Regions from separate parts of the Selenomonas sputigena ATCC 35185 genome, predicted to be linked through region 1. Evidence: riboswitches for the same ligand, from Rfam matches in the RefSeq annotation. Region 1 holds a riboswitch; each other region holds the start of a gene.

Evidence for each region. A riboswitch is a leader RNA that binds a small molecule or an ion and turns the genes downstream of it on or off. The one in region 1 is predicted to bind cobalamin.
Region 2: linked by a shared signal. The riboswitch ahead of SELSP_RS09270 (autotransporter outer membrane beta-barrel domain-containing protein) and the one ahead of SELSP_RS10935 (TonB-dependent receptor) in region 1 are both predicted to bind cobalamin.
Region 3: linked by a shared signal. The riboswitch ahead of SELSP_RS06980 (ABC transporter substrate-binding protein) and the one ahead of SELSP_RS10935 (TonB-dependent receptor) in region 1 are both predicted to bind cobalamin.
Region 4: linked by a shared signal. The riboswitch ahead of SELSP_RS09275 (TonB-dependent receptor plug domain-containing protein) and the one ahead of SELSP_RS10935 (TonB-dependent receptor) in region 1 are both predicted to bind cobalamin.

The regions. Positions count from the first base shown of each region.
Region 1 is NC_015437.1:2,388,449-2,396,503, forward strand. It holds gene SELSP_RS10915 (D-2-hydroxyacid dehydrogenase) at 1-63, opposite strand, end outside; gene SELSP_RS10920 (heavy metal translocating P-type ATPase) at 176-2,056, opposite strand; gene SELSP_RS10925 (cation transporter) at 2,214-2,432, opposite strand; gene SELSP_RS10930 (PepSY-associated TM helix domain-containing protein) at 2,602-3,876, opposite strand; gene SELSP_RS10935 (TonB-dependent receptor) at 3,935-6,172, opposite strand; cobalamin riboswitch at 6,369-6,541, opposite strand; gene SELSP_RS10940 (DUF438 domain-containing protein) at 6,721-8,055, shown strand, end outside.
Region 2 is NC_015437.1:2,015,557-2,023,611, reverse strand. It holds gene SELSP_RS09275 (TonB-dependent receptor plug domain-containing protein) at 1-781, shown strand, start outside; cobalamin riboswitch at 942-1,096, shown strand; gene SELSP_RS09270 (autotransporter outer membrane beta-barrel domain-containing protein) at 1,393-8,055, shown strand, end outside.
Region 3 is NC_015437.1:1,530,609-1,538,663, reverse strand. It holds gene SELSP_RS07000 (PHP domain-containing protein) at 1-50, shown strand, start outside; gene SELSP_RS06995 (Asp23/Gls24 family envelope stress response protein) at 131-964, shown strand; gene SELSP_RS06990 (DNA-deoxyinosine glycosylase) at 1,035-1,550, opposite strand; gene SELSP_RS06985 (hypothetical protein) at 2,048-2,449, shown strand; cobalamin riboswitch at 2,596-2,772, shown strand; gene SELSP_RS06980 (ABC transporter substrate-binding protein) at 2,953-3,936, shown strand; gene SELSP_RS06975 (MotA/TolQ/ExbB proton channel family protein) at 3,973-4,611, shown strand; gene SELSP_RS06970 (ExbD/TolR family protein) at 4,608-5,021, shown strand; gene SELSP_RS06965 (energy transducer TonB) at 5,025-5,750, shown strand; gene SELSP_RS06960 (TonB-dependent receptor plug domain-containing protein) at 5,755-7,797, shown strand; gene SELSP_RS06955 (hypothetical protein) at 7,934-8,055, shown strand, end outside.
Region 4 is NC_015437.1:2,023,720-2,031,774, forward strand. It holds gene SELSP_RS09275 (TonB-dependent receptor plug domain-containing protein) at 1-1,046, opposite strand, end outside; cobalamin riboswitch at 1,275-1,478, opposite strand; gene SELSP_RS09280 (sugar phosphate isomerase/epimerase family protein) at 1,598-2,572, opposite strand; gene SELSP_RS09285 (heavy metal translocating P-type ATPase) at 2,876-4,852, opposite strand; gene SELSP_RS09290 (TetR/AcrR family transcriptional regulator) at 5,025-5,585, shown strand; gene SELSP_RS09295 (nuclease) at 5,655-6,683, shown strand; tRNA gene SELSP_RS09300 (tRNA-Ser) at 6,724-6,812, shown strand; gene SELSP_RS09305 (F0F1 ATP synthase subunit epsilon) at 6,890-7,315, opposite strand; gene atpD (F0F1 ATP synthase subunit beta) at 7,319-8,055, opposite strand, start outside.

The DNA of each region.
Region 1 (8,055 bases):
CGCATTTCTTTGCAGCTGTTCTTTATGATGATCGTTTACTCCCATAGCAATCAGAATCTTCATAGCCGCCTCCTTTGTCGCAGTTCAACAATCTTTCCTCCATTATACCATGGGATGCAACCTATAGCAGCAAAAGGGACGCTCCGCCGCTCTTTGCGGCGGAACGTCCCTTTTCTTACATCTTTCGCACGAAGAGCGCACGCAGCGCATTCAAGACGGCGAGCACCATGACGCCGACGTCGGCGAAGATGGCAAACCACATGTTGGCAATGCCGACGGCGCCGAGCACGAGGCACAGGAGCTTTATACCGATGGCGAAGACGATGTTCTGATGCACGATCGCCATGCACTTTCTCGCGATGCGGATCGCCTTCGGCAGCTTCAGCGGATCGTCGTCCATCAGCACGACATCGGCGGCTTCGATGGCGGCGTCGGAACCCATCGCGCCCATGGCAATGCCGATGTCCGCGCGGCTGAGGACGGGCGCGTCGTTGATGCCGTCGCCGACGAAGGCGAGCTTCTTCGCCGTTTTCCCCGCGAGCAGGCGCTCGACCTCCTGCACCTTGTCGGCAGGCAGAAGCTCGCTCTTGACCTCGTCTATGCCGAGTTCCGCCGCGACCTTCTCAGCGGCGGCATGCGCGTCACCCGTGAGCATGACGGCGCGCTTCACGCCCGCTTCATGCAGACTTTTGATCGCCGCCTCCGACGTCGGTTTGAGCGCATCGGAAATGACGATGTGTCCGGCGTACTTGCCTGCGACCGCCATCTGCACGATTGTGCCCGGATGGTGACACGGTCGGTACTCGATGCCGAGACGCTCCATGAGCTTGCCATTGCCGGCGGCCACTTCGATACCGTCGACCTTCGCCGTCACGCCGAGACCGCCGATTTCCTCGATGTCTGTGACACGCGAGCGGTCGAGCTCCTTGCCGTAAGCCTGCTGCAGACTGCGGCTGATGGGATGCGACGAGGCGCTCTCAGCGAGCGCGGCAAGTTCCAGGAGTTTTTTGTCATCCATCGTGCCGTGATGCACGGCGCTGACCTCGAAGACGCCGCGCGTCAAGGTGCCCGTCTTGTCGAAGACGACGGTGTCGACCTCGGCGAGCATTTCGAGGTAGTTCGCGCCCTTGACGAGCACGCCCTCGCGGCTCGCACCGCCGATGCCCGCGAAGAAGCTCAAGGGAACGCTGACGACGAGTGCGCATGGGCAGCTCATGACGAGGAAGATCAGGGCGCGGTAAATCCATGTACCCCAGTCGGGCGCGGCATCGAGCGCGGCGAGGCGCACGACGGGCGGCACGATGGCGAGGAGGATGGCGGCCGCGACGACGATCGGCGTATAGACGCGCGCGAAACGTGCGATGAACGTCTCCGAGCGCGACTTGCGCGCGCTGGCATCCTCGACAAGTTCCAAAATCTTCGAGGCGGTCGATTCGTCGAACTCCTTCGTCGTACGAATCTTCAAGACGCCCGTGAGATTGATGCAGCCGCTGAAGACGGCGTGCCCCTTCTCCACGTCGCGCGGCAGGCTCTCGCCCGTCAGTGCGCTCGTATTGAGCGTCGATGCGCCATCCGTGATGATGCCGTCGATGGGGATCTTCTCGCCCGGCTGCACGACGATCTCCGTGCCGATTTCGATTTCGTCGGGGTCACGACGTATAAGCTTTCCATCCTCTTCCACATTCGCGTAGTCGGGGCGGATGTCCATGAGCTCGCCAATGTTTCTGCGACTTCTTCCGACGGCATAGCTTTGAAACCATTCGCCGACCTGGTAGAAGAGCATGACGGCGATGCCTTCCACATAGTCGCCATCCTCGTAGAGAGCAAGCCCCATCGCGCCGATGGTCGCGATCGACATCAGGAGATTTTCGTCGAGCGGACGACGATTCCATACGCCCTTCGCTGCCTTGATGATGATGTCATAGCCGACGATGAGGTACGGCACGACGTAGAGGAAGAAGCGCGGCAGACCCGCCACGGGCAGCTGGCTCAAGACGATCATCAAGGCGGCCGCCAGAAGGATGCGGATGAGATTTCTTTTTTGTTTCTTGTTCACGAAAATACCTGCTTTCTGGCGACGTGATGTTGAATCCTACTCTGGGCGGTCAACGTCAACCAATCACGCTTCGCTTGCAGCTCGCGTTCTTGGGACGTTTTCGCATTCGAGCCATTTCCCAATCGTCTGCGTCCTTCGGACTTGCCTCTTGGACGGCTCAGAATTCAATATTGCAGTCGCTTTCGATCTTGCGGCAGGCCTCTAAGACGCGCGGCATGACTTCAGCCGGCTCGCTGCCGTCGGCGAATTCGACCTTCATCTTCAGCGCCATGAAGTTCACCGTCGCGTCCTTTACGCCCTCGATCTTCTTCGTTGCGTCTTCCATCATCTGAGCGCAGTTCGCGCACTCGACTTCGATCTTGTAGCTCTTTTTCATGGGAGTTCCTCCTTATTGATTAAGTAGTTGTTTAATCGTTATGACCATTATAACGAGGTCGAGAAAGCTTGTCAAGTGTTTTTAAGAAAAAAAATTGGCACAGGCGCACATATTCTGTTCCAAAGGAAAACGGCAGCTCCGCCGCATGGACGAAGCTGCCATTTTCCTTCTACCGCTTGCCGCGCCGCCACAGCACGAAAGCGCCGACAAAGAGCGTGAGCCAAGCGGCCGATCCCACGATATTGCCCGCGAGCGTATCGCCAAGCGGCGCCGTCATACCGACGAGGGAGAGCGCGACGAAGAGCGCAGGCGCCTTCCACTGCACAGCCTTCGCCGCCGCATGGGGCGCGAACACGGGCGGTCTCTCCTTTTTGCGGCGGCTTCTCTGCAGCCAGCCGCAAAAGCCCGTGACGATGACGGCGGCGCAAAGCAGATCGAGAACCGCCCAGACGATCTTTAGGAACATCGTCGAATGATTGTGCAGGTGCAGATCGCGCACGGCATCACAAAAGACGAGCCAACGCGGCAAGGGCTTCGTGAAGTTCTCGATCTCGCCGCCCGCCGTGCGCAGCAGATAGACGTCCTGCCCGCGAAACATCTGCGGTCTCTCGGCATCCGCCAGAGTCAATGCGGCGGGTGTCGATCCTTCGGCAGCGTCGAGGTAGAGAATCTCCTGGGCGGGAAAATGCTCCTCTGCATAAGCAATCATCTCGGCGAAGGTTATGGCGGGCGGTGCACTTTCCCTCTGCGGCACACTTGTCATCACATCCTCCGCATAGCTGCTGTAGCCGAGTATGCCGAAGACGATGGCGATCCCGCTCAAGGTCAGAAGCGATGCCCAGACTGCCGTGAGGATACCGAGGAAGATGTGCCAGTCGAAAAAACTGCCCGCTGACGTGCCGCCTCGCATACCGCCGAAAAGCCGCCGCTTCATGAAGGACGGATAGAGAAGCACCCCGCCCAAGATCGAGAGGAAACTCAAGAAGCACATGACACCGAGGAAGATCATGCCGCCCTGCCCCATGGCGAGGCGCAGATGCAGGTGATGCATCCAGCCCATAAATGCAGCGAGCGCGGGCGATTTGACGCCGCCGCTCCGCCAAGGCACAAGCGCGTCCTGCTGCGGCGCGTAGGCGAGCGCAGATACGCCATATCCGCCGCCGGTGTGCGAGAACCGATAGACGAGAAGCCCGCGCTCGGGATAGGCGGAAATCGACTGCACCCTGCGCCCGGGATTCTCGCGCTCAATCCGCTCCAAGCCCTTTGCCGCTTCCGCCCAAAGCACACGAGAGGATGTCTCGCCGAAGGCAGGCCGTTTTTCAAGCGCATTCCAGCGCGCGATATCACCGTTAAAGAGCAGCGGCAGCCCCGTCAAGACGAGCAGCAGGAAGAAAACGGCACATACGGTGCTGATCCAGCGATGCAGACGATAGATGAGTCTCATGGAGCGGTCCTTTCGTGGTGCAGATATGATAAGCCCTGCCGAATTCATCCGCGCTTCTCTAGAAGGAGTACATCGCACCGAGAGAATAAGTTCTATCGCTCGCTGCTTCATTCGCGTAGAAGTGCCGATTGAAGAGGTTATCGATGCCGAACTGCATTCTGAAGCTGTCGTCGAACTTATACGTCAAGCAGAGATTCGTAGTGAAGAAGCTGTCCTCCGAGCCGTATTCACCGGTAATCGTATCAACGTCCTGCCTTGCGGCCACATACCTTGCATCAAGGACGCCGCCGAACTTCCCGCACGTATAGTCGATACCGAAGCCTGCCATGTGCTTCGGCAAATCCCAATCTCGGTACGTATCGCCGCCGCTCGTATATTCGCCTGATTCAAAGGTGTAGTTCAGATATACCCGCCAATCGCGGCTCAGACGATGCTTGACGTCGAACTCTATCCCCTTGATCATCGCTTCATTCATGTTGTAATAGGCTCTGATACCGTTGCGCGTAGCGATGGCAATCTTATCCTTCGTATCCACGCGGAAGAACGTCAAACCATATGAGGTGTTCTTGTTGATCTTCTGTTTCATTCCCAGTTCGTACGTCGTAGATTTTTCCGGCGTCAGATCAGGATTGGCCTTGATGGAACGCGGGTCGTCTCCCGCACGGCGATAAAGACGATAAATCGACGGCGGATTGAATGATTTGCCAAAGCTGGCATAAATCATCGTGTCCTTTTGCGGCTCATAGGTCACAGCGAATTTTGGACTCCAGGCATTGAAGGCCGTGTCTTCATAATCTTTGCGTACATCATCGATGTAGGAATAGCCATCCTTCTTATCGAAGCGGTCATAACGCAGACCGACCTGCAGCCGCCAACGCGGATCAAGTTCTAACTCATCCTGCACGAAAAGAGCTGTGGAGATGATGGAGCCACCGCTCTGTGCGTATGGATCGCCATATTCTGAACTCCAATCCTTCCAATGATGAAGATCAACGGCACGATAGCGCATCTTGTCTTTCATCCATGCAAAGCCTGCAAGCAGCGTATGATTCTTAATCGTCCATTTCTTTTGCGCTTCTATATTGTAGTTCTTCGTAGGATATTCCGCTCGGTTTCCCAATCCCGTCCAATCGATGCTTGTAGCGCGCCGCGAGGCACCGGAATAACCATCCTTCGTGGTGTCGCTATAGCCGATGTTCGCCGTGAAAGAGTTTTTCTTATCCTCATAGCGCAATTTGTGGACGTCTTGCTCGCGCTTTCCCATATAGCCGAGAAAATCCCCTGGCGAGACGCTGATATAATTGCCATTCGGCAAGAGTACCGTCCCAGAAAATGTAGGATTTCCGCTCGCATCACGCAAATAAGTGATGGGGTCATGGTAAGAATACTTATAAGAATTGTGCATATAGGTGTAGCTGAACGAACGGTTGGCATCAAAGTCGTAATTCATGTCAAAGAAGACATTTTCACTTGATTTTTTTCTTGCACCACGGCTGCCTACGATATATTCACCATCAGAAAGCTTCGGAAATACGCCCGTCGCATCCGGAGTAACGCCTGTATCATACCACTCGTCCGTCGTGGCATAGTGCCCAACCCAGCCATCCGATGTACGTTTTTCGTAACCGAGACGGAAGTCGAGCTTACCGTCGCCGCCCGTGACCTGCATGCCGCGCTGCCATGTGTTGTTGCTGCCGTGAGAGACTTCAATCTTGCCATGAAGGAGCTGCTGCTCGGGATTCTCCGGCTTTTTCGGTTTCTTCGTAATGATGTTGATGACACCGGCGACAGCATGACCGCCGTAGAGCGAGGAACTAGCTCCGCGCACGATCTCGATGCGCTCGATGTCACTGAGCGGGATGGAATCCCAATTGACGCCGCCGTCAAAGGCCGTGTTGAGCTGCTGTCCATTGTACATGACAAGGATGTTCGGGCCACTAAATCCACGCAACTCCAAGCCATCCTTCACTTCTGCCGTCGGCGCAACATAGATGCCTGCCTCCCTCGCAAGCGCTTCGCGCAAACTGAAGACATGCCTCTTTTCAAGTTCTTTCGCTGTGATGACGGTGACGTTGGCGGGAACTTTGTTGACAGGTTCCGCGACTCTCGTCGCCGTGACGGTCGTCTCTCCGAGGTCATGCCCCTCCGCCGCGGACGAAGTTTCCGTGGACACCGTCGTCGAATCAACTGCTGTGTTCGTCGTCTCAGCACTTTTTTCCGCCGCATACACTTGGGTTGTTCCCATAACGGAACAGATGACGGCAAGCGTCAGGCATTTCTTTTTCCATGGATTCATTTTGCAGAACTCCCTTTCCTCATCTAGTAAACTACACGCACAATTTCCAAAAATAAAACACAACCCCTCCTTTCGTGCGCGAAAAAGGAGGGGCTGTGCAAAAACTTCCGTCAATGGCTGTACGCTGTGCCTCGGTCTAGCAAAAGGCATGGGCTTGCTGCCGCCAAAATCTCCTCCCCATCGCTCGCAGGTTCAAACGGTGATTGTTGATCAGGCAGTTCTCCTGGCTCCAGTTCATCGCACGGCTGCACCTTCCCAAGTTTCCTCAGTGGCATTTTGCAGCGTGCTCCCTGTTACAGTGGCGTGACCGCGCCGGCTTCAACCGACTTCCCTATTAAGTCTTGCGACACCTGACCCAAATATAGAATTTTTATTTCTTCATAACAATCCTTCCGCCAAAGAATATCATGCATCACAGGCATTGTCAATACCAAACTAAACAAATGCTGCTCCAAAACCCGTAACAAATATGACGACAAGCGCAATCCCTATCTGCTATAATGACTGCAATGAGAAACGCATTCAGATTTGGAACAGGAGAGATCGATATGAAAAAGGAATTGGACTTCAATAAAACGGTGGCGGAACTTGTCGAGGAATTTCCGGAATTTCAGCAGGCCATGGCGGAGATCGGCTTCAAGGAAATCACGAATCCGATGGTCTTGAACGTCATGGGCCGCGTCATGACCGTGCCCAAGGGAGTGGCGATCAAAGGAATGAAGCTGGAAGACGTCGTGCGCGAGCTGGAGGCACGCGGTTTCACGATCAAACAGGACGAAGCTGCTGCGGCGCACGCGTGCGGCTCTTGCGGTACGCACGAGCCGCATCCCCATGTGCACGGCGAAGACGGCTGCGGCTGCACCCATGCGGCTGCGGCGACAGGCGCGACGGACGGAGAGGCGACGGGACGCGCGGCTGTGCTCAAGGGCTTCTTAGAGCGCCTTTCGGCGGGCGAGTCGCTGGAGACGGTACGCAAAGATTTCATCAAGGACTTCGCGAGCGTTTCAGCCGAGGAGATTTCCGCCGCCGAGCAGCAGCTCATCGAAGGCGGCACGCCGATTCACGAGGTGCAGAAGCTCTGCGACGTGCACTCGGCACTCTTCCACGGGCATATTGGCGGCACAACACCTGCTGCGGATGCCGCACCCGAAGTGCAGGATCTGCCTGACGGACATCCGCTCACGGTATTGAACCTCGAAAACAAGGGCCTGTCCGAACTCCTCGATCGCCTGTCCGCCGCCTTGGAGGCGAGCGACATGCCCGGCTTGAGCCGCGGTCTCGGCGAACTGCACGCGATCTACTCGCACTACGGCAAGAAGGAGTCTCTGCTCATGACGCTCCTCTACCGCTACGGCGTGACGGGGCCTTCAGGCGTCATGTGGGGCGTCGACGACGAGATCAAGGCGGAGCTTCGCGCACTCATGAAGTCGCTCGGCGATGGAATCGGCGGCGAGGAGGAGCGCTATTCGGCCTTCTTCCAGCGCATCCGTGACATGATCTACAAGGAAGAGAAGATCCTCTTCCCGCTGACACTGCGCTTCTTCTCTGAAGAAGATTGGCTCATGATTTACCGTGACATGCCGGAATTCGGTGTCGCGTTCATCAAGGATGCACCGAAGTGGGCGGAGGGCGACGCCTATGTTGCAAAGGCAGAAGCGAAAGAGCGCAAGATGATCGCCTCGGGCAAGGTGCGGCTATCGACGGGCGAAATCGGCTGCAAGGAGCTGGAAGCCATCTTGAACCTCCTGCCCGTCGACATCACCTACATCGACAAGGACGAGATGCTGCGCTTCTTCTCGAATCCCGGGCAGGTCTTCGCGCGCCCGCGCATCGCTTTAGGGAGCAAGGTCTACAACTGCCATCCCGCCAACATCGTGCCGATC
Region 2 (8,055 bases), 370 kb from region 1:
GTGGAACATCACGCCTGCACTCAAGCTCATCGGCGGCATTCGCTACGACAGCAATTCGGCTTTCGGCAGCCATACAAGCCCGAGCGTGAGCCTTGGCTATGATATTACGCCTAGAACTCATGCCTATGTAGCTTATACCGAGTATTTCCTGACCCCGACGCCGAATCAGCTCTATGCGCCGACATATGGCAATCCGAACCTCAAGCCCGAGTCCGGCGATACGCGGGAGATCGGTATTGCGCATGATTTTGGCAAAGGACTGAATGTTGCAGCGCACTACTATTGGCGTCATTCCAAGGATCGTATCGGCTTTCATCCCGTGACATATCAGAATATCAACGTTGGCGATGAGGATGCACATGGCTGGGATCTGCAGCTTGCGAAGCGCTTTGACTCACATGTGAGTGCACGCCTTGGCTATACGAACACGCATGTTGGTAAGACCGAACAGCGCAAAGCAAATGTTGATGGTTATTTGCCGACGCATCAGTGGAATATCGGTGTGGATTACAAGAATCGGAGATTCGACGCATCCTTGATGGCACGCGCCATGATTGACCGTCCGGGTCCCGTGGACAACGCTTTCCCGGAGACGTCGTACTGGGTCTGCGATTTCGGCATGAACTATAAGATCATGGAAACGACGAAGGTCTATCTCAAGGTCAACAATCTCTTCGATAAGTTCTATGCTGAGCGTTCCAATGTGAACTACGGTGGAGCCGGTCAGTGGTGGACGGCTCCGGGACGCAGCTTTGTCGTCGGCGTGGAGCATAGCTTCTAAATATTAAAAAATAATTAAACATATACCTTACGGCTATTCATATTGTTTGATTTATGATATGATAAATGCGTATAGGTTATAAAAGAAAAGAGGAGGCGCTTCTGCTGGTTACGGCATGGCTTTTGAGAGCTTTCCAAGAGCCAAGACAACTTCATACCACAAGAAATGGAAGCCGCAAGGCTGAGTGTGGGGAATCCGGTGTGAATCCGGAGCTGTTCCGCAACTGTATGGGGAGTCCTGCCATCGTACGTCTCTCACAAAGAGATGGCAGGATGATGAGCTAAGTCAGAGTGCCGCCTGTTTTCTTTTCGTCACGTCACTTGCGCGATACAAGATGGCGCGTAGCAGGCCAAGGAGTTTGGGCTGTCGTTTGACAGTTCTCATTTTCATGGAAGGCTATGTGTTCTTTTTGTGTCGCGTTTTTTTGTTGGAGTGCTGTCAAGGGAGGCGATGGCAATGGTGTTGGAAAGGCTGAGAACCTGTTAGAAAGGCTGGCAGGCCGGTAAGCGGTTTGAGAGTATTTATGGCGCGGACTGCGCCGCTGAGAAACATGGCAGAGAAAAGAAGTCGCTGAAGAAAGCGATTTCACAGAACAAAGGAGAGATAAAGATATGAGGAAAAAAGCGCGTCTGAAGCAACTGACTTTAGGCATTGCCGCAGCCTTGCTGGCAGGCTCATGGCAAGTGCCGGCGTGGGCGGCAGAGCAGGGACCGATCAAGGAAGATACGACGCTGACGGCGGATACCGAGGTCAAGGCAGATAAGAATACGATCAAGTGGAATATTGTGAATGGCGCATCGGCTGTTTATGCGAACAGCTCGCTTACGCTCGATATGGCAGGGCACGATCTCAAACTGGATATTCGCAATCTAAAGAATGAGAATAATCGCGCCTCGGGACTTCATATTCGCCCTAATGCAACGTTAACTGTTCATAGCGATAAGAACAATGCCAGTGCGGCAAACCGTCTCATCACCATCAATGCCCATGGAAACTGGAAGGATGCCGATCAGCATGGCGGTGCGACAAGCGGCATTCGGTTCGACGAATATGCAAAAAAACCGATGAAAGCGGATATCCATGCAGATGTGCAGATCAATGAGCTTTGGGCAGGCAGAGAATTTGCCCGCGGCATTTGGGCGCCGGGTAAAGCGACGCTCAATCTGGATGGCACGTTCACGATAAAACCGGGAGCCGTCTACCATTATTGGACGGAAGCCGGACTGGGGAACGTGAAATCACCGAGTACGTATGGTATTCATGTGACAGGAGAGAGTAATACGCTGAATATTCGTCGCGTGGATATTGACGATCCGAAGATCCAGCGCGGCATTCAGTTTGGTGATGAATTCAATTCTGCTAAAGACAGCGTTCTGCGCATCGGCGGCGGCAAGCTGAAGATTGCCGACAACAAGGCGCGCGATCAATGGTTGATGTGGGTGAAGGGATCGAGCAAAACCTATTTCAATGTGAATGAGGCGGGCACCGATGCTGCGGATCAAAAGACGGAGCTGGCAGGTCCCATTCATACGGAAAACGGCGGCGAAGTCTACCTCGGCCTTAATGGAGCGGATTCCAAATGGCTCGGCGGTACGGAAGCTGGCGCAACGGGAAAGACGACGCTCTTTTTGAAGAACGGCGCGACGTGGGATACGATGAACGGCGGGCGCGGCACGCGGCTTGCCCGACTCTCAAGCACGAATGGCAATGAGGGAAACATTTTCCAAAATGATGCAGGCAAGCTGACGATTGACGACTATGCGGGTCGGCAAAAGATCTACTACAGTCATACGGGCGGCGACGGCACAGACACATCGCACTACACGGCAGGTGATACGCACATCAAAAAGGCGGCGGCGAACTCTTTCGTCACGATGGTGACGGACCGCACAAATCCTGCAGCGAATGAAGAACAGATTCATAAAACGCTCAACGCACTCGCAGGTAAGCTCTACTACGATGCAGCAAAGAGCGGGGAAGACCATCTCACGGGTCGGGCAATGCTCGCGGAAGGCTTGACGGCATCTTCGGCAGAAGTCAAGGTCGAGCGCATGAAGTTCTCTGCGACGACTGGGCAAGGCAGCACGGACGGTACGCCCGCTGCTCCCTTGCCGCCTGTTACGCCGCCAGGCACGACGCCTGGACAGCCATCTACGCCGCCCGCTTCTGCCGTGCTGGATACGACGCAGCAGATTGCAGAAGTCGGTTTTGACAGCATGGATCTGAGCGAGAAGTGGAAGAATGATGGCTACGGCGATGACAACGGGCACTATACCTTTGACAAGGACGTCATCATTCGCACGAAGGCGAGCGACAACAAGGTGATCCCTGCGCAGCGATATTATACGGGCGGTATCGTGGTTGATGAGGAGGCTCCTGAAGGGCCTGTCACTGTCGATATGAAGGCTCATAGGCTGACGCTGAACAGTACGGCGGACTCGGATGAAAGATATGCGAGCGGTATCGTGGCGACTGCCGGAAATCTGGAAATCAAGCGTGCGGGCGGCATCGATATCAATATTACGGGCAGCAAGCGCTCAGAACACGGCATCTATGCCATGGCAACCAGTCGCAGAGATGGCCGTATCGTCATAGAAAACGACGATACAGCACCGCATGCAGTTAAGATTCGCAATACATCGAGCGGGGAAAAAGGCAACGCCATCACGGCAAAAGGTGCATCATCGAGAAGCGCCCTCGTCGACATCAAGGGGCTTGTCGATATCGAGCAGGATAAGGAAAATCTTCTCTATGCCTCGAATGACGGCGAAATCCGTATCGGCGGCGGACGCATGATGGCCGGAGCGAATGCGAAAGCCGTGCATATCACGAGGCAAGGCAAGGTATTCATCAATGCGAGAAGCGCCGGTGACGGCGTTGACGCTGCTTCGACGGAGCGCGATGTCAAGGTCGAAGGCAACGTGTTGCTTGAGGGCAATGGCGGCGTCTTCGGTGCAGCGCTCAATACGGAACAGTCCTACATCAAGGGAAAGATTGGCAGCTCGGGCAGCGGGAGTACTCGTCTTCTGCTGGCAAATGGTGCGCGTTGGGATAATCAGTCGGTCGGTATCGGCGGCGATACGATTGGCAGGAGTCATTTGACACATTTGAAGTCGGACGGCGGCGCGATTCACCAGAATGATACGCAGGATCTCACCATTGACAAGTTCGAAGGCAAAGCAAAGCTGTTCTATAAGCATGAAAGCGACGGCACGGACACCGCCCATTACAAAGCGGGCGACACGCATATCAAGAGTGCGGCGGAAAATGCTGAAATCACGGTCGCCACAGATGCTGATCGTGTGAATCTGTCGGACGATGCTGCGGTCCATAAGACGCTGAACGCGCTTGCGGGCAAGCTCTACTACGATGCTGCCGCTACCGAGCGCCATCTCAAGGGCAAGGCAATGATCGCCGAAGGACTGACTGCTTCATCGGCGTCGAAGAAGTTGGAGGATATCACCTTCAAAGCAAATGGACAGGGAAGCGTCAAGGAAGATATCGGCGAAGGACGTCAGATTGCGGAGGGCGACTGGAAAGGTGCAGTCCGTGAGCAGAAGTATTGGGACAAGAAGGGCGTTCGCAGCGGCTCGACCTACAGCTTCAGCAACGACGCTGCATTTTCTCCCAAGCTCAGCGACAATCCCGTCAAGGCGCTGAACGAGTACAGCCGCTATGATTTCGGTGGTATCTTGTGGGGCAAAGGAAAGAACGGCAGTATCCATATGAATGGGCATGCGCTGAATATTGATACCGGAGTCGGCAATGTCCGTACGCAATCGGGAGAGCGTCGCGGCGACGAGTCCACCGGCATTCTGGTGAACGGTGGTACGCTTGAGCTGAAGTCGCTCGGCAAGACGACGATTCAGGCGCACAACAACGGCATCCATCTGGTAGGTGATCAGAGGAAGGGGAATGCGAACCTCTATATCAAGAATCAGGCAGATGCAGATCATGCCGTGAAAATTATGTCTAAGGACAAGGGCATCTATCTCGAAAGCTACAACGGCGCTGCGCGGTTGGAAATCGACGGCATGGTCGATATTGATGCACCGAAAGGCGTGGTCGTCGATGGAGGCACGCTCACCATCGGCGGCGGCAGAATCGTCTCGAAGGGTGATGCGGCGCTTTATGTAAACTCGCCCGGTACGGCAAAGATCAATGCGACGATGGATGGTGAAGGTAACGTCGTCCCCATGCACGAGAATCGCGATGTGCAGATTGAGGGCGATATACAGGTGAAAGCAGGATCTGCCTCCGCTTATATCGGTCTGACGACGAAGAATTCCATCCTCAAGGGACTCTTTACTACCGATATGTACACATGGCCACAGAATAATTGGGAATTGGCGTCGGGCAATGGCTATCTCGTTCTCAAGAACGGTGGTACGTGGGAACATACGAAGTTCGGCACGGGCAGGGATAAGAATGGTACGGCGGAGCTGGGCGACAGCCGTGTCAGCCGCCTTAATGCCGACGGCGGCATCATCCGCCAGAAGGACAAGCGCAACATCCTCATCGACGACTTCCGCGGCAATATGAAGGTGATGTACGAGCATGAGAACGACGGTTCGAAAGCAGCGGACTACAAAGCGGGCGATGTCAAGATTGCGGCGGCAAAGCAAGGCTCCGAGGTCACGATGGTCACGGACAGCAAGAACATCACAACATCGGACGAAGCGCAAGTCCGAAGCGTGCTGGATGCACTCGCAGGCAAGCTCTATTATGATGGTGCAAGATCCGGTCTGCGAAACCTCAAGGGCAAGGCGATGATTGCTGAGGGACTGACGGCATCGTCAATTTCGAAGCGGCTGGCAGATATATCCTTCCGTTCGGACAGTGGCCAGGGGTATACGAATGATACCATAGAGAATGGGAACTACAAGAATTTCCACGGTCTGAATACCGGCATTGACCGCAACGACTATAAGCCGCTTACGTTTGATAATTTCTCCGGCAGTGCACGACTCTACTACAAGCATGTCAATGACGGCACGCAGACGGAGGACTATGGCAGCGATCCGGCCCATAAAGATCCCAACAAGTTCTACGGCGATACACATATCAAGCATGCTGCCGCGAACTCTTCGGTCACGATGGTGACGGACAGCAACGGTGTCAATCTCGGCGATGAGACTGCGGTGCGCAAGACGCTCAATGCGCTTGCAGGCAAGCTGTATTACGATGGTTACGTCAATGGTGAGCGCAATCTCAAGGGCAAGGCGATGATCGCTGAAGGGCTGACGGGATCTGCCGTTTCGCAGCAGATGGATCTCGACTACTGGCTGTCAAACGGGCGCGCTCATGTAAAGCCCAAAGATACAACTCCTTTGACGGGTGAAACGATTAAGAAGCAAATTGCCGAAGGCAATTTCGATACGAACGATACCAAGGCATATTGGAAAGGCAAGGGCGTTTACGACGGCAAGGGGAACTATACCTTCCATCGCGACATCAAGCTTGAGGTAAAGGCGGCGGATAAGCCCGTCACTTCGGCGAGGGACAATAAGTTCGGGACGATCTATTGGAACGGCGACGTTGAAGGTTCGATTGATATGACGGGGCATCGCCTCGACATCAAGGCAGGTCCCGGCGGTCATGGCCTTCTGCCGAACGAAGGCCCGCAGGCAGGCTGGGAGCGCACGCCGAATGCCATCACCGTCTACAGCGGCACGCTTACGATCAAGAATGTCAAGGGCATGAATATCGAGTCGGATCCGAAGGGCAGTCTCTACGGACGCGGCATCTTCGTCATGGGTTATCCGGGCGGTCCGGGACACATGAGCGGTCATGGAAAAGCAAAGCTTGTGATTGAGAACGACGACAAGATGGAAAATGCCGTCAAAATCCGCGTGAAGAATACAGGTGAGGATTTCGGTGCGATCGAAGCTCGCAAGAATATGGGCAGCGCGGAGGTCGATATCAAGGGACTCGTGGACATCGACTCGACGATGTGGCGTGCGATTGAGTCGCATGGTGCGAGAATCTCCATCGGCGGCGGCATTATCAAGGGTACTGATGTCGCGTCCATCGCTGCTTATGACCGTGGCACAGTATTCGTCAATTCTAAGTTTGATGGGAATGGCAATGTGGTCGCGACTTCGAATACGCGTCCTGTACAGATTACGGGCGATATCAGCTCGGAGGGCGATGGTCATATCGTCTTGGGATTGAATAATAAGAATTCCTTCTTCAAGGGAATGGTATCGACTGACATCAATGGGATTGACAAGCAGACGCAGAAATGGCGCTACAACCCCGGCAATGTTTCCATGCTGCTCGCCAACGGTGCAATATGGGAACATAAGCAGGTCGGCACTGGCTATCATCACAAGAAGGAAACCGGCTCTAGAGAAAAGGGCATTGCTATGGATAGCCGCGTCACTCGTCTGCAGGCAGACAAGGGCATCTTGAAGCAGAACGATCCGCACAAGATCACGATTGACAACTACTCCGGCAATATGCAGCTCGTCTATCAGCATGAAGGCGACGGCACGAAAGCCGAGCACTATAAGGCGGGCGATGTGCATATCAAGAAAGCGGCGGAGAATTCTTCGGTCACGATGGTGACGGACAGCAACGGTCTTACGTTGACGGACGAGACGCAAGTCTACAAGACGCTCAATGCACTCGCAGGAAAGCTCTACTACGACGGATATAAGACGGGGGAGAGGAATCTCAAAGGCGAGGCGATGATCTCTGAAGGTCTGGTCGCCTCATCCAAGACGCTGAAAAAGGCAAATATGGATTGGTCGGAAGCGAGCGGTCAAGGTTCGGTAAAGGCTCCGCAGCCACAGCCGAAGCCAGAGCCGCAGCCACAGCCAGAGCCGCAGCCGCAGCCACAGCCACAGCCACAGCCGAAGCCAGAGCCGCAGCCGAAGCCAGAGCCGCAGCCACAGCCACAGCCGAAGCCGCAGCCGAAGCCAGAGCCGCAGCCGAAGCCAGAGCCGAAACCGCAGCCGAAGCCGAAAATTGAGTATGGCGACTACGAGACGAAACTCATGAGCGGCGTCAAGTCGGCGATGACGGCATCGACGATGGCGTGGCGTGCCGAGGCGAACGACCTTATGAAGCGCATGGGCGATCTCAGACTTTCGCCAGAAGATGAGGGCGTTTGGGCGCGTGTCTACCGCGGCAAGTCGTCGAGCGACAAGGACAAGACGAACTTCGAGATGAACTACACGACGATCCAGGTCGGTTACGACAAGAAGGTTGGAGACGACTGGCGTGTCGGCGTTGCTGGAAGCTACATGAAGGGAACATCTTCCTTTGCA
Region 3 (8,055 bases), 860 kb from region 1:
TGGAGGATTCGTTCGCGGAGAAGCTGTATAAGCCGAGAATGAACCTTTAGAGAGGTCGAGTTTCCTTTTTGTAAGGATTTCGCAGGAAATTCCCTCGCTTTAGTTTCTTAAAGAAGCAGGAGAGAAAGATATGGACGTCATAGCATTCGTAGGCCCGAGCGGCACAGGCAAGAGCCACCGCGCCTTGCTCGTGGCGCATCAGCATCAGGCGGACGCTATCATTGATGATGGCATCCTGATCAAGGACGGCAAGATTGTCGCCGGCTCTTCCGCCAAGATGGAGAAGAGCAAAATCATGGCGGTGCGCCGTGCCATCTTCACGCTTCCCGGACATGCGGAAGAAGTGCGCTCTGCTATCGCCGAGTGCAGGCCGCATCGCATCCTCGTTCTCGGGACTTCCGAGAACATGGTCTACAAGATCGCGCGCATACTGAAGCTGCCGACGATCGAACAGATCATCCACATCGAAGACATCGCGACGCAGCGTGAGATGCAGAAAGCGCGGGACAGCCGACTGAAGCAGGGCAAGCACATCATACCCGTTCCGACGATCGAGCTGAAGCCTCATGCTTCGGGCTTTCTCATCGATCCCATCCAGTCCTTTTTCCGCCGCAACCGCACGCGCCGCCGCAAACTCGGCGAGAAGTCCATCGTGCGCCCGGTATTCAGCTATTATGGCAAGCTCATTATCGACGATCTGGCAATCCGCGAGATGGTCGTGCGCATCGTACGTGAGAAGGAATACATTTCGAAGGTCGGTTCTGTGCGCGTGCGCCACGTCTGGAAGGGCGACGAGGATCGCGGCCTTGAGATTTCCTGTTCTGTCGTGCTGACCTACGGCAGCCATATTCCTACACTCATCAAGGAGACACAGCAGCGTGTGAGAACGAAGGTCGAATACATGACGGGGCTTTTCGTGCGCGAGGTCGACATCATGGTGCAGGCGCTTTATATCGAAGCGTAAGCTGTACGCACAACATTCGTTTTGTGGACGCTGTGCGCCGCCTGCTCATCGAGAAGAAAAGGCGCTCCCCTTACTCTTCGAGGGGGAGCGCCTTTTTCCATACTTTTGCGAGATCGTCGAAGCGCCAGCGCGCGTTGGCGGCGCTCGTCGAGGGCAGTGCATGAAAGGTGAGATCGTCGCGTTTTAGAAGTGGCTTGTTGGCACGGCGAAAAGTATCGGCCGATTTGCCGCCGTTCAGGCAGAAGGTGGAGAGGCGCGGATAATGCGCGAGGAGCGCGGTGAAGTCGTTGGGCTTTGCCGCGCGAATCGCTGAGTCCAAGCTGCCTTCGCGCTCGCACGAGGCGATGGAGTCCCAAAGCGCGATATGGTGGCGGAGCAGCATCTGAAGCCGTGCCGCATAGTCCTGCGGCGGCTCACCGCCCTCCAACAGATACGCCATGAGCCGCCAGAAGCGATTCTGCGGGTAGGCGTAGTATTGCTGCGCCCTGAGCGACGCCGCGCCCGGCATCGAGCCGAGAATGATATGCGTGCAGTTTGCGTCGATGCTCGGAGGAAAGCCGACGCAGGTGAAGGGAGAAGCGGGCATGAGCAGGACTCCTTTGCAGTGGAATTTGACGAATCTGCCTTTACGTCGTATAATAAGCGTAGAAAGGGTGCTACTGGTAACGGTCAGCCCGAGACAGTTTTAAAGGATTGAGAATCCCCGCCTAACTTTTGTCGGAGCAGGCGGGGATTCTTACGCTTTTAACGCTACGATGCAAATCGTAACGAGAAACACCAACGATAAAAAATCGTACAGGGTTATAAGCAGCGCCCTGCTGAGCCGTCCAAGAAGCAAGTCCAAAGGGCGCGGCTGATTGGCAAACGGCTCGTATGCGAAAACGTCCCAAGAATGCAAGCGCAAAGCGCGCCGCATGATTGGCTGACGTTGACCGCCAAGGAGGGCTAAGAATCGACCGCCACCGTTGTAGTAGCACCGTCTATATTATAGCACACATCCAATATTCATGGGAAGATTCCCGAAAAGGAAGCGCCTTAAGGAATTCTCCGATTCTTTCGACATAGAAATTGGAGGTGTTTTCTATGAACATGATCGAGAAACTTGGCGGACATGGCCTCGCATCTGCTGTAGGCGCGGTGCACAAGAAGAAGTCCGAGGCGGCACAGGATGCTTTTTCCGCCATCCTGCGGCAGATGGAAACGGGCGGCGGTGCGCCTCGCGGCGAAAATTCTGGCGATAAGAACGAGGAAGAAACGACGACCGTGACGAAGGTGATGGCAGACGGTTCCGTGCTCGTCACCGTCTATCGTGGGACGGAAATCATTTCGGAGAACAAGACGAAGGCAACGACTGCCGAGAAGGATTCAACGGTCATCAGCACGAGGACAGAGCACATTGGGGGCGTGAAAGAAGCTGAGTTGAACGGTCGAACTGGTGCTGCGAGCGGAGCGAGTGCAGCGATGCTTCTGCAGTCGTTGGGCTGAGGATAGCTTTCATAAGAGACGAAGCGAAGGGGCTGCCAAAAGGCAGCCCCTTGTCGTTCTCGCCGAAGTGCATTGACAAGCCATAAGTTTTGCGGTAGCATAGGCGGTGAATCAGTGTATTCATAATTTCATGAAGGACAGCGGAAAATCTCCGCTGTGGAGCAGGTACCCGCAAGGGTTTAAAAGAAAATCCGGATATGCCGGAGCGGTCCCGCCACTGTGAGGGGAGCGAAGCTGCAAGGATGTCACTGGGGCGTTGTCCTGGGAAGGCGCAGCCGAGCGATGAACCGAGCCAGGAGAACTGCCTGCTTGACAATCACCGTTTGACCTGCGATCGATGGGAAGGGGATTCTTCTGTGCCTGTGTGCGCCTTCGTGCCGCTGCAGGAGGGAGCTTTTCTCTTCGAGGGAGGAAGGCTCTTTTTTATGGATGATTTTCCTCGCAGAAAGTTGGATTTCACCGCTATCGAAGCTCTGTCACAGGCGGTGGGAGGAGGAAAGGGTTTGAAGAAAAGTTTCTTTGTCCTAGTCATAGTCGTCGTTTGCCTGCTGCTGACGGCGTGCCGTACAGCGCCGGAGGCGGCGCAAGGCGGTGCGGGAAGCTATACGGTCACGGACAGCCAAGGGACGGTCGTCACCGTGCCGGCAAAGCCGCATCGCATCGTCACGCTTTCGATGAGCACGGACGAGGTCATGCTCGGTCTCGTGCCGCCCGAGGATATGGCGGCGGTAAACGGCCTCCTCGATGACCCCGTAAGTTCGAATGTTGTGGAGCTTGCGAAGAAGGTGGAAAAGCGCGTCGGCAATCCGACAGTGGAAGAACTCGTCGCACTCTCGCCCGATCTCGTCATCGTGCCTGACTGGGGGGATCTCGCCATCGTGCCGTCGCTTCGTGAAGCGGGGCTTACCGTCGTCGTCTGCAAGGGCGCGAGGAATCTCGCCGAGATCAAGGAGACGATCGTGCTTCTCGCACAGGCGGCAGGCGTGTCCGAGCGCGGGGAGAAGCTCCTTGCGATGATGGACGAGCATCTCAAAGGCATAGAGAAGAAGGTCAGCGCCATCCCCGAGAGCGAGCGCAAGACCGTCGTCTTGATTTCCTTGATGTCGGGTTATGGCGGCATCGGCTCCAGCTTTGACGACGCCTGCCGTTATGCGGGCGTGAAGAACGGCAGGTCGGCGCTCGGCATCCGCGACGGGCAAGTCATGACGAAGGAGCAGCTCGTCGAGATCAATCCAGACATCCTCTTCGTACCGACGTACAATGACCATGGGAAATTCGACGTCGACAAGTTCCGCAAGGAATACTTCGACGACCCATCCCTGCAAACGGTCAAGGCCATCCGCGAGCATCGCCTCGAAGAACCGACGGAAGCCTACATCTACAACTGTTCGCAGGACTTCGTGCTCGGCGTGCAGGAAATCGCCTATTGCGCATACGGAGACGCCTTCGCCCAAGGGCGTGAAGAGCATCTCTCGGCGGTGGAATAGAAGAGTACTTTTATGTAATTTCAGGAGGATTTTTTCATGGACGCAATTATGACAGGCATAGAGTTTTTCCACAAGGGCGGCTCCATCATGTATGTACTGCTCCTTTGCTCGATCTTCGTCGTGACGATCGGCATCGAGCGTGCGATGTACTTTTCGCGCATGGACACAGGACGCGCCTTTACGCGGGAGTTTTATCAGTGCATGGCGAACGATGATTTTGCGGGGGCGAGGAAACTTGCCGAAGATCATCGCGGGGCGCTTGCCAACATTCTTTTCGGGGCGATGAAGCTCGTAAAGAAGGATTCGTCTCGCGTCTCCTCCTACATGGAGATTCAGTCGGGCATCGTGCTGTCGAAGCTTAGGAAGCGTCTCTATTATTTGAGCGTCATCGTGACGATGGCGCCGCTTCTGGGACTTCTCGGCACGATCAGCGGCATGATCTCGGCATTTTCCGTGTTCAACCTTCAGTCGGGACAGGCGACGGCGATCACGGGCGGCGTCGGCGAGGCTTTGATCGCGACTGCCATGGGGCTTTGTGTCGCCATCATCGCACTCTCCGTGCACGCGTACTTCACGCAGCGCATTGAGAGCATTGTGACGGATATGGAGCAGTGCTTCTCACTTGTCGAGGGTGCGAAGGATGCGCTTTCTTCCAATGAGGGGGCGGCGCGATGAGGCTCAGGGACAGGAGGGGCTTCGACAAGCCCGAGATCATCATCATCCCGATGATTGACATCATGTTCTTCCTTCTCGTCTTCTTCATGCTCAGCACGCTCTACATGGTGAATCTCAAGACTGTCGACGTCAATATGCCGAAGGCGGCAAACGTGGAAACGCAGATGCGCGTGACTTATGTCGTCACGATGAAGAAGGACGGCAGCCTTTTCCTTGAGGATCAGCCCATCGCGGAAAAGACGCTTCTTGAGCGCGCCAAGGCGGAGAATGCGAGAAACGGCAACTTCTCCCTCGTGCTGCGCGCCGACCAGGACATTGACTATGGCATGGTCTATGCGCTCCTCGACAAGTTCAAGGGGGCGGGCATCACGCGTTTCGGACTTGCCGGCGAAAGTGCAGGGGGCAAGTGACGTATGGAGAATACGAGAGATAAGTACAAGGCTCTCCTCGCGTCTCTCGGTGTGCATCTCATCATCTTTTTTATCGCGGCGGCTGTCGGCGTCTTTTCCATGGCGACGATGAAAGAGAAGAGCGATAACGTCGAGGTCGTCATCTATGACGAGGCGCAGGATGAGGGAAGCGAAGGCGGCGGCTCGCCGCCGCAGGTAGAAGCGGCGCCGGCCGTCGACGAGGTCGTGATACCCGACAAGACTTTGCCTCCGATCGATCAGAAGCCTCCCGAAGAGTCGGATAAGCCGAGTCAGAAGCGAGAAGCGCGTGCGGGCAATCCACTGGGACAAGGCGGTGAAGGAAAAGGCGTCGGCACGGGCATCGGCGATGGCAAGGGGCCGGGCACGGGCGGCACGGGGACGGGAGTCAGCCAGTCTGAGCCACCGCCTGAGCCGCCGCCCCCGCCACCTCCTCCGCCGCCCAAGGAGCGCATCGAGGCGAGCCTTCGCTCGGAAGCGCGACCTGACTATCCTCCTGATCTCATCGAGGAAGATGTCGAAGGCAGCGTTACGATCAAGATCTTCGTTGCGTCCGACGGCTCGATCGAAGATGTCGCCGTCATCTCGTCCTCGGGCTACGCCGAGATGGACAGTGCGGCGGTAGCGGCAGGCTACCGCTTCACGTTCAATCCCGGTGACGGCGGTGCGCGCGGCGTCTGGACGAAGACGTTTCATTTCCGTTTGAATTGAATTTATGAAAGAAGGATATATTTTGCAAAGCGAGAAGAAGAAGATGCTCACACTCGCCATCGCGGCTGCATTTATGGCGACATCCGCCCCCGCTTGGGCGGCGCAAATGCCGCAGCAGACGAGTGAGGCAGCAAAGGAAGAGTCTTCTGCTGCGCCAGTGGCAGCGGCAGAAGACGATCATGCGCTCGAAGATACCGTCGTGACGGCGACGCGCCGCGAAAAGCGCGACATTGACGTGCCGGCGGCAACCGTGGTCATCACAGGCGAGGCCATCAAGGAGAGCGGCGCCGCCGATGCGGCGGACGCGCTCGCCAAGGTCAACGGCTTCGCCTACAAATCCTTCGGCCCTTCCGGTGCTTCGATGGGAACGATGAACAACGAGCTGAACGTGCGCGGCTTCAAGAGCGGCACGCTCGTACTCATGAATGGCAGTCCCATCTCATGGCGCGGCAAGTACAACCTCGACCAGATCCCTGCCGACCAAATCGAGCGCATCGAGGTCGTCAAAGGCTCGGGATCCGTCCTCTACGGCAGCGAAGCGATGAGCGGCATCGTGAACATCATCACGAAGAAGGGCGCGAGCAATGCGGCGCATGTCGGCTTCGGCAATTTCGGACAGCGCCAGTACGGTGTGAGCGCAGGCGACGAGCGCTTCGGCGTCTACTACAATTACGACAAGTGGGGGCATCTGAACGGCCTTGCCGAGACAGATGTCATATCTGCGAAGTTCAACGGCTCGACGCGCACCGACTTGCGCGATGTGGAGAAGACGAGCGCGGGATTGACATATCATATCAATCCTCAGCTTGATTTCCTCTTCGGCTATTACAAGACGGAAGCGACCTATCTGCGCTTCGTCGACCGCGTGGATCGAACCTCCTCGGGCGTGCGCCTCGGCGACCCGTTCCATGCACGCACCTACACGACGGAGCAATACGTGAGTCAGCTCAATTACCATGATCATGCGTGGAAGGGCAGCCTCTACTTCAATACGGGGACGGTGGAAGCTAAGGGGCCGACAGAGATTTCGCGCACGGGTGCGAAAACGCCCGGCGATTGGTACAACACGCGTGAGCGCAATACGACGTACGGCGTCGATCTGCAGCGCACATGGAAGCCCGATCCGAAGGCGACCGCCGTACTCGGATTCAGTTTGGAACACGAACTCTACAAGGCGCTCCCTGCGCCGTCGACGAAGAACCCCGCGAGCTATATGCGCAACAACTGGGGCGTGTTCGGACAATGGGAGCAGAAGTTCACAGAGCGCGACACGGGCATCTTCGGCATGCGCGAGACGTGGACGACAGCGGCGATGCGCGATGAGAACTACCATAATTTCAGCGCTTCCGGTCAGTGGCTGCACAAGCTCGACCACGAAAACAGCCTCTATCTTTCCGTCAGCCAGTCCTTCGTCATGCCGAAGTTCGCGCAGATGTATGGTGCGAGCAGCCGACTCGTGCCCGCGCCGGATTTGAAGCCGCAGACGGGTGTTACCTACGAGATTGGCTGGAAGGCGAAGCACGCAGGGCATACATGGAAGGCGGCGCTCTTTCACATGGACGTGAAGGACAACATCACGGCGACATGGAAACCGCGGGATAATAGGTATCAATACACGAATGAAGATTTTCGCAACACGGGACTGGAACTTTCGTGCGAGACGCAAGGAAAGCACGGCTTTTCGTGGAACTGGGGAGTCACATGGCAGAACCCCGAGACGAAGGGCAGCAAGGGCACGGATTGGGAACGCACCTTTGGCAAGCTGCAGCTTACGGGCGGCGTTCTCTACAAGAGGGGCAAGTGGAGCTCGTCGCTCACAGGCTCTTACCTTGCAGGCCGCGTGCAGTCGCCTTCGAGCGAGCCGTCCTATGCGTGCAAGCCGTACTTCCTCACGAGTTGGAGCACGGCGTACCGTCCCGACGATAGAAGCGAGATACGCCTGACCGTGGAAAACGTGCTCGACCGCGCGGATGTGACTTCGCATACGGGTGCGAACTACCGCGTTGCGCCGACGAACTTCATGCTGAGCTGCAACTATACATTTTGAGGAGAGTTTCTGATTTCCCCGTGGATAGAGTGACTGGAAAAGGTACGGCAGAAAAACTTTGGGGAGGTGAAGCATAGGCACAGAAAAACGTAGATTGGCTGTTTTTACTGTTGTATAGGAGAAGGAGTGTATTTTCGTGAAGTTGAAAAAGATTGCCGCAAGTTTGCTGCTGGGCGCGACGCTCGCCGCTGGGAGCGCCGTATGCGGCGCGGAAGGGCTCGATTGGATCACGCCGCAGGACATGTCGCTCGGCGGCGT
Region 4 (8,055 bases), 360 kb from region 1:
AGGAGATGATCGCCGAAGCGCTTATCATACTGGTCACTGAGCTTCCAGCTGTAGACGTCCATCTCGTAGCTCGATCCTAGCGGCGTCCACATGTTATGGTAAAAGAGATTATAATTATAGCGGCTGCGGGAAAGGACCATCTGATTCTTCGAGGTATCGTCAATCTTCGCATTCCAGATCAAGTCTACATCAAAATGATCGTAGCGTCCTCGATTCTGCTTCAATCCCTGCTGCTTTTCATACAGCGCTTGATAGCGGTCTCCATCCTTGTAACTGCGCAGGTTGAGCACAAGGTACGAAGCCTTGCTGAGATCTTTGCCGAGGTGTATGTTGACGGAATCAGCGTCGAGTCCTGAAGGAACTTCATTGCCATGCCCATCTTTGAAGTCGTTGCTCTTGTCCTTCTGATACTTGAGCCGCCAATCAAGACCGTTCTCGCTGCCCTCGTAAGCAACACTGTAGAGCTGCTTGCCGAAGCTGCCATAAGCCGCCTCAACCGTCGCTTTCGCGTTCTTCGCCTTCTTCGTGATGATGTTGATGACGCCGCCCTTAGCATCCGAGCCGTAAAGCGTCGATGCCGAGCCGCGCAGCACCTCGATGCGGTCAATACCGCTGAGATCCTTCATCGCTGATGTCAGTGACGCCGCAAAGCCACCTGCATAATTCTGCTTCACACCATCAATGAGAACAACAACATCCTCCGAGCCATTGATATAGAACTTTGTGCTGTTATTATACCCTGCCGGCGCATACTGATTGACCGTAACGCCCGGGACATCGCGCAGAGCCTGCGTCAGATCCGTATAGTGGCGCTTTTCGAGATCCTTTCCCGTGATGACCGTGATATTTGCATTCGCCTTGAGCTCCTGTACCGGCGTGCGCGTCGCCGTGACGACCGTCTCGTCGAGCGAATGCTCCGATACGGCATCCTGCGTCGACTCCGCTTCTGCGGCAAACACTTGCCCCCCCGCAGGATACAAAGCAGCGAACGTAAGCGCCGCCGCCACCGTCGCGCCGAGTTTCTTCCTCGACCCTGTTCTTCCCATTTCAATCTCCTCCTAAAATTCTGCCCACAGACAAATTTATATTCAGCCGCCGCCCTTGCTTTATCGACGGATAAATACCGAGAATAGCACACATTCCCATTCCCATACAAAAAAGCCCTCCCTGCATCGCAGAAAGGGCACACTCCTATCACAATGGCACCGCAAAAGCCGCTTTGCCCAAAGGCAAATACGCTGCCGAAAATCTCCTTCCCATCGCTCGCAGGTCAAACGGTGATTGTCAATCAGGCAGTTCTCCTGGCTTCAGTTCATCACCTGTCTGCGCCTTCCCAAGGATTGACTCCTCAGTGACCATCTCAAGAAACACAAAGATTTTTCTCGTGCAGACCGGCTCGCTGCTACAGTGGCGGGACCGCTCCGGCATATACCGGATTCCCTATTAAGTCTTGCGACACCTGATCCAATCGGTATGAAGTTTTGCTAGTTTCCGAAAGATAGCGTAGCATTGAACAATACTCTTGTCAAGTAGGAATATCAGAAACTATGAATTTCTGCACTTCTGATCTTTAAGAAATCACCGACACATTCAGTTTCTATGAAATCGTATTCCGCAAAGCTTCTTGCTGTGTTTGCAGCTTTTCTTCCCAATCGGTACGCGAGCGCTGTATGAACTCGTGCACAAGATAGTCGGGGCAGATAAGATCGACGATGCGCCGCGCCGCATCCGTCTGAAACGGCTGATGGCGGTCGACCTGCAGGACGTATTCCATGGCTTCCTGCCAAGACAGGCTGCGATGCTCGCCCGCATGCTCCTCCATCATGCGCTTCGTATAGCTTCCCGAAAGCGATTGATGAAGATGCACGCCGTAGATTCGCTTGCCAAGTTCGCCAAGATTTCGATAAATCTCCTTCACATAGCGTGCACCATCTTCTTCGCTCGTGAGATCAGCATTCGTATTCATCAGATGCCCGACATCGAGCATGAAGCCCGTATCCGCATGGGAAACGCGCTCCAAAAGCGCACCTGCAAGCTGCGGCTTTTGAAATGTCAATCCCGGCCACCAGAGATTTTCAAAGAGTAGGCGCACACCCTGCGGTATCTCATCTGCGATCTCGTTGACAAGCTCGATTGTCCCTTCGATGACTTCTTCATCGGTATGAGCGAACTCGCGCGTATACATCTCCGAAGTCACATTGTGCGCGACATGAAAGACGAGATACTGCGGCCGACAAGTCGCCGCTTGGCGCAGATTCTCTTTCCAGCTTTCCACCCAGTCATCAACATCAAGAGAGCCATAGTAGGCGCGGATATTTTCCTCCGTGCCGAACTCTGCAAGGAGCGCAGCTTTATCCCCGCGCCAAAAATCCAGCCACGACGGCCAGAAAAGGAGATGTACGCCCTTGATATACGTGGGCGGATACATCGCTCGATCCCACGGCGCACAGAGCATGAATTCGATGCCATCGAGTCCGTAGCGCTGAATGAATTCATGGAGGGCTTCCGTTTTATTTTGCAGCAAATTCTCTATATCGCAGCCTGCATTCGATATATTCACCAGTTCCAGCATAAAATCTCCTGATTCATTATCGTCTGAAAAATTCCTTCATTTTGAAAAACATGGCAAGTTCAGTCTATCATAGACGGACATCCAACGTCAAGAATCTGGACGGAACGATATATATCATGGAATTTACTATGAAAGTCCAAGAAGTCAAGCCCGAAGGGCGCAGACGGATTGGTAAACTTTCATTAAGGGCGGCGCACAATGTCCACAAAGTGGACGTTTGTGCGTGTAGCTTATGCAATCCATAGGACTTTGCATAAATTAGATCCAACTCATGCAAAGCCATGCTCTTATATTTATGAAACTCTAGTCAAATTTCCTATCGTAGAGCAGCGCAGCGATCAGGACGACGAAGCACGAGCCGGCATTGTGCACGAGCGCACCCGTCGTAGGGTTGAGCTCCTGCATGAGAGACAGGACGATGGCAACAAAATTGATGCACATCGAGAGCGTGATGCTGAGCTTGATCGTCGTCGCCGTGGCATTGGCGAGGCGCTTGAGGTAGGTCACCTCGCCAACATCGTCGCGCATCAGCGCTATGTCAGCGGCTTCGACGGCGATATCGCTTCCCATCACGCCCATCGCCGCGCTGACGTCAGCACACTTCAAGGCGGGTGCGTCGTTCACGCCATCGCCAATCATCAGAACTTTGCGCCCCTTTTCCTGCAGGTTCCTGACGTGTGCGACCTTATCTTCGGGCAAAAGATCCGCATGGATCTCGTCGATGCCGACTTGGCTCGCAAAGTAGGCCGCGGTTTCCTTGTTGTCACCCGTCAGGAGCACGGTGCGCACATCCATAGTGTGCAGGCGCTCGACCATCGCCTTCGCCTCGGGACGCAGCGTATCGGAGAGGGCGAGCGCACCGATGCACCTCTCCCCTTCCGCCGCGAGCACGAGCGCCTTGCCTTCGGCGCGCAGGCGCTCCAAAGCTTCACGCATCGGCGCTTCCGGCATGACGCCGTTTTCCGCGAGAAAGCTCACGCTGCCGCACAAGAGTTTTCGCCCTGCGACCTTTGCCGAGACGCCCCTGCCCGCCGTCATGCGGAAATTCTCCGAAGGCGCAAGCGCGACGTCCTGCGCCTTCGCATGGGCGACGATCGCCTTGCCCAGCGGATGCTCGCTCCTCGCCTCAGCGGAGGCGACGATTTGGAGCAATTCCTCTTCACTGACAGTTTCAGCAAAGGGCAGGACATCGCTGACAGAGAGTTTGCCGCAGGTCAATGTGCCTGTCTTGTCGAAGGCGATCGTATCGACCTTGCCCATCTTTTCCAAGGTCTCGCCCGATTTGATGATGACACCGCGCTTCGTCGCCTGTCCGATCGCCGCCATGATCGCCGTGGGCGTCGCCAAGACGAGAGCGCACGGGCAGAAGACGACCAGCAGCGTGACTGCAATGATGATGTTCGCCGTCGCAGCATAGGCGCCGACGGCGAGCACGAGCACGATGGGAACGAGCCAGCTCGCCCAGCGGTCGGCGATGCGCTGCATCGGCGCCTGCTTATCCTCGGCTTCCTGCACCATGCGGATGAGCCTTTGCAGGGAGCTTGACTCGCCGACCTCCTTCACTTCGACATCGACCGAGCCAAAACAGTTGAGTGTGCCGCAGAAGATCTCTTCGCCCACACCCTTGTCGACGGGCAGGGATTCGCCCGTCATGACGGACTGATCGACGGAAGTCTCGCCTGCAAGAATCGTGCCGTCCACGGGAATCCGTTCGCCAGGCAGGATGCGCAGCACATCGCCGCGCACGATCTCTTCGAGCGCGATCATTTCCTCCCTGCCGTTTCGGATTCTCCGCCCCTGCGTCGGCGAAAGCGCGAGGAGATTCTTTAATCCCTTCTTCGCACGCTCCGTAATCGCCTCTTCGAGAAGTGCGCCGAGCGCCATGATGAAGGCGACCTCGCCCGCCGCGAAGAGATCGCCGATGGCGATCGCTGCAAACATCGCCATCGAGATCAGAAGCGCCGATGAGATCTTGCTGATGCCGCGATTGTAAATGATGCGCCAAACGGACAGGTAGAGCAGCGGAATGCCGCAGATGACGACCGTAACCCATGCGGGGTCGAACGGCAAAATCTGCATGGGCGCCGCTTCCGCGCCGAACTCCTCCATCACATGCGGCACGAGATCGAGCAGCAGGAATGCCGCCGCCACGAGCGTCATGGAAAGGCTCGCAAGAAAATCATTGAGCCTCTTGAGTAGCGCCGCACTTTGCAGTCTGTCGCAGCCATAGCCGCTTGGCTGCAAAGGTTTCTTTCCCTGTACCGCATTCGCCTCTGCCATAAAGATCCCCCATTTCCTTGACAAGATGACATCCTCTTGCGTACAATAAATGCAATAGAGAACATAGTGTTCTTTATTATTCTAAGCAGATGTCCGCAAGAAAACAACGGATGATTGAGGCGTCGCGTTTTTTACGGAACATCTCGATAAATTTGTACGGCGAAGGGGATTTATGGACAGACGACAGAAAAAGACGAGGGCGGCAATCTTTGCCGCTTTCAGCGAGCTTGCAGCGAAGAAGCGCTACAACAAGATCACGGTGCAGGAGATCATCGACAGCGCCGACATCGGACGCACGACCTTCTACGCGCACTTCGAGACGAAGGACGATCTCCTCAAGGCTCTTTGCGAGGAGCTTTTCGGCCACATCGTCGGCAGCGCGATGGACCGCACGCACACGCACGGGATGTACTCGGATGGCCAAGCGCCCCACTCCGTCTTCCTGCACCTCCTGCAGCATCTCGAAGAGAACGACAGCAATATCCTCGGACTGCTGTCATCTGCGAGCAGCGACATCTTCCTGCGCTATTTCAAGGACAGTTTGAAGGAGCTCGTGCGCCTGCACATCGTCGCGCACGGAAGGGAAAATCCCGCCGTGCCGCAGGATTTTCTCGTCAACCACATCACGGGCAGCTTCGTCGAAATGACACTGTGGTGGCTCAAGGGCGGCCGAAAGATGACGCCCGAAGATCTCGACCGCTGCTTTCGCGCCGTGATCGAGCCGATTCTCTAGCATGAAGGACGCAAGTATACTGGCTAGAAGAGATTTTTAATGCTATAATGACAGAAAGAAGGTGAGTTCGTGCAAAAAGAGGAACAGATTTCAGGAAAAGATCATACGCTTCCTTACCAAAATCCAATCTACGACCAACATGCCAAACGTCTGCTTTCACAAAGAGCCATCATGGCGCGCCTTCTCAAACGAACCGTACCAGAATTTGAAAAAGTCTCCATTTCCGACATCGCCGAAAAATACATCGAAGGCACGCCACAAATCAGTGAGATTCCTATCGACCGAGATAAGACGAATACGGTGAGAAAATCTCCTAAAGAAATCTTTGGCGATGCCACGGAAAACGTCGCCATCACCGAAGGTTGGATTCGCTTTGACATCTTATTTCGCGCACGCGCCCCCAAATCAGGAGAATTGATCACATTGATCGTCAACGTCGAGGCGCAGAGAACGCAGCGTAGGTCGAAACTCGGTTACGCACTTTTACGTCGTGCCATCTACTATGCCAGTCGCTTGATTTCCTCCCAAAAGGAAACCGAATTTACCGGGTCTTCCTACGATGATATCAAGAAAGTTTACAGCATCTGGCTCTGCATGGATTCCCCCAACGGCAAAAGCGCCATCAATCGCTACGAACTGAATGAACATCACATTCTTCACTGCCATAGGGAAAATCGCGTCGACTATGACTTGATAAGCATCATCACGATCCATCTTGGAGACGAGCAGCAGCTAAACGAGGATTGGCTCATCCGTTTTCTAAAAATCCTATTCAAGGATACAAAGACGTCTCCATCAGAAAAGAAGAACCTACTAAAAAATGAATTCGATCTTGATACGACTACAGATATAGAAGAGGAGTTGAAGACGATGTGCAACCTGAGTACAGGCATCTATGAGCAGGGCATGGAACACGGCATGGAACGCGGCATGGAGCGCGGTATGGAGCGCGGCATGGAGCGCGGCATAGAAAAGAATCGCTTAGATACAGCACTTTCTATGCTCAAAGAGAATCTTCCCCTCGATATGATTGCCCGAATTACAAACCTATCACTGGACAAGATCAAATCCTTGCAAAAAGAACATTCGATACATTGACAGTCCTCGCCCCTTTTGCTAAAATGGTACAGCAAGTCACGGAGAGGTGTCCGAGCGGTTTATGGAGCCGGTCTTGAAAACCGGTGATGCAGCGATGCACCGTGGGTTCGAATCCCACCCTCTCCGCCATGATGAAATAATTGACGCATAGATAAAAAGACGGTGCATGAATCTTCGGATTCATGCACCGTCTTTTTTGAGGTTGCTTATTTGTCGTAGGATGTCTTCGTCGCATCGAGACGCGCGATGGCGCGGAGCAGAGCCGCTTCGGCACGCTGGAGGTCGATCTCCTTCGACGCCGAGGCGCTGCGGAACGCTTCGATGCGCTCCTTCGCTCTCTGATAAGCGCGCTGGGCGCGGTTGATGTCGATGTCGATCGGCTCTTCGGCGGCCGAGGCGAGCACCGTGATCTTCTCGGGCTGCACTTCCATGAAGCCCCCGGAGACGGCGATGAGTTCTTCGCGATCGGGGAACTTCACATGCATGGCATGGGGCAGCAGCCCCGTGACAAGCGGCGCGTGATGCGGCAGGATGCCTAGCTCGCCGCCCGTCGAGCGCACGATGAGCATGGCGATGTCGTCGCTGTAGACAACCCGGTCGGGGGAGACAATTTCGAGCTTGATGGAAGCCACGAATCATCCCTCCTTTTTGATCTTGTCCGCTTTTTCGATGACCTCGTCGATGTTGCCGACCATGTAGAACGCGTTCTCGGGCAGATCGTCGTACTTGCCTTCGAGAATTTCTTTGAAGCCGCGAATCGTTTCCTTCAGCGGCACGTACTTGCCGGGCGAGCCCGTGAAGACTTCGGCGACGGCAAATGGCTGCGACAGGAAGCGCTGGATCTTACGCGCACGCGCAACGGTGAGCTTGTCCTCGTCGGAAAGCTCTTCCATGCCGAGAATCGCGATGATGTCCTGCAGTTCCTTGTACTTCTGAAGCACCGCCTGCACGCCGCGCGCGACTTCGTAGTGATCCTCGCCGATAACGTTCGGGTCGAGGATGCGCGAGGTGGAATCCAAAGGATCGACGGCGGGATAGATGCCGAGCTCGGCGATCTGGCGCGAAAGAACGGTCGTTGCATCGAGATGCGTGAACGTCGCTGCAGGCGCCGGGTCCGTCAAGTCGTCGGCAGGCACATAGACCGCCTGCACGGACGTGATCGATCCTTTCTTCGTCGAGGTGATGCGCTCCTGCAGAGCGCCGACGTCCGTCGTCAATGTCGGCTGGTAGCCGACGGCGGAAGGCATGCGGCCGAGAAGAGCCGAAACCTCGGAACCCGCCTGAATGAAGCGGAAGATGTTGTCGATGAAGAGCAGCACGTCCTGCCCCTGCACATCGCGGAAGTATTCCGCCATCGTCAGACCCGTCAGGG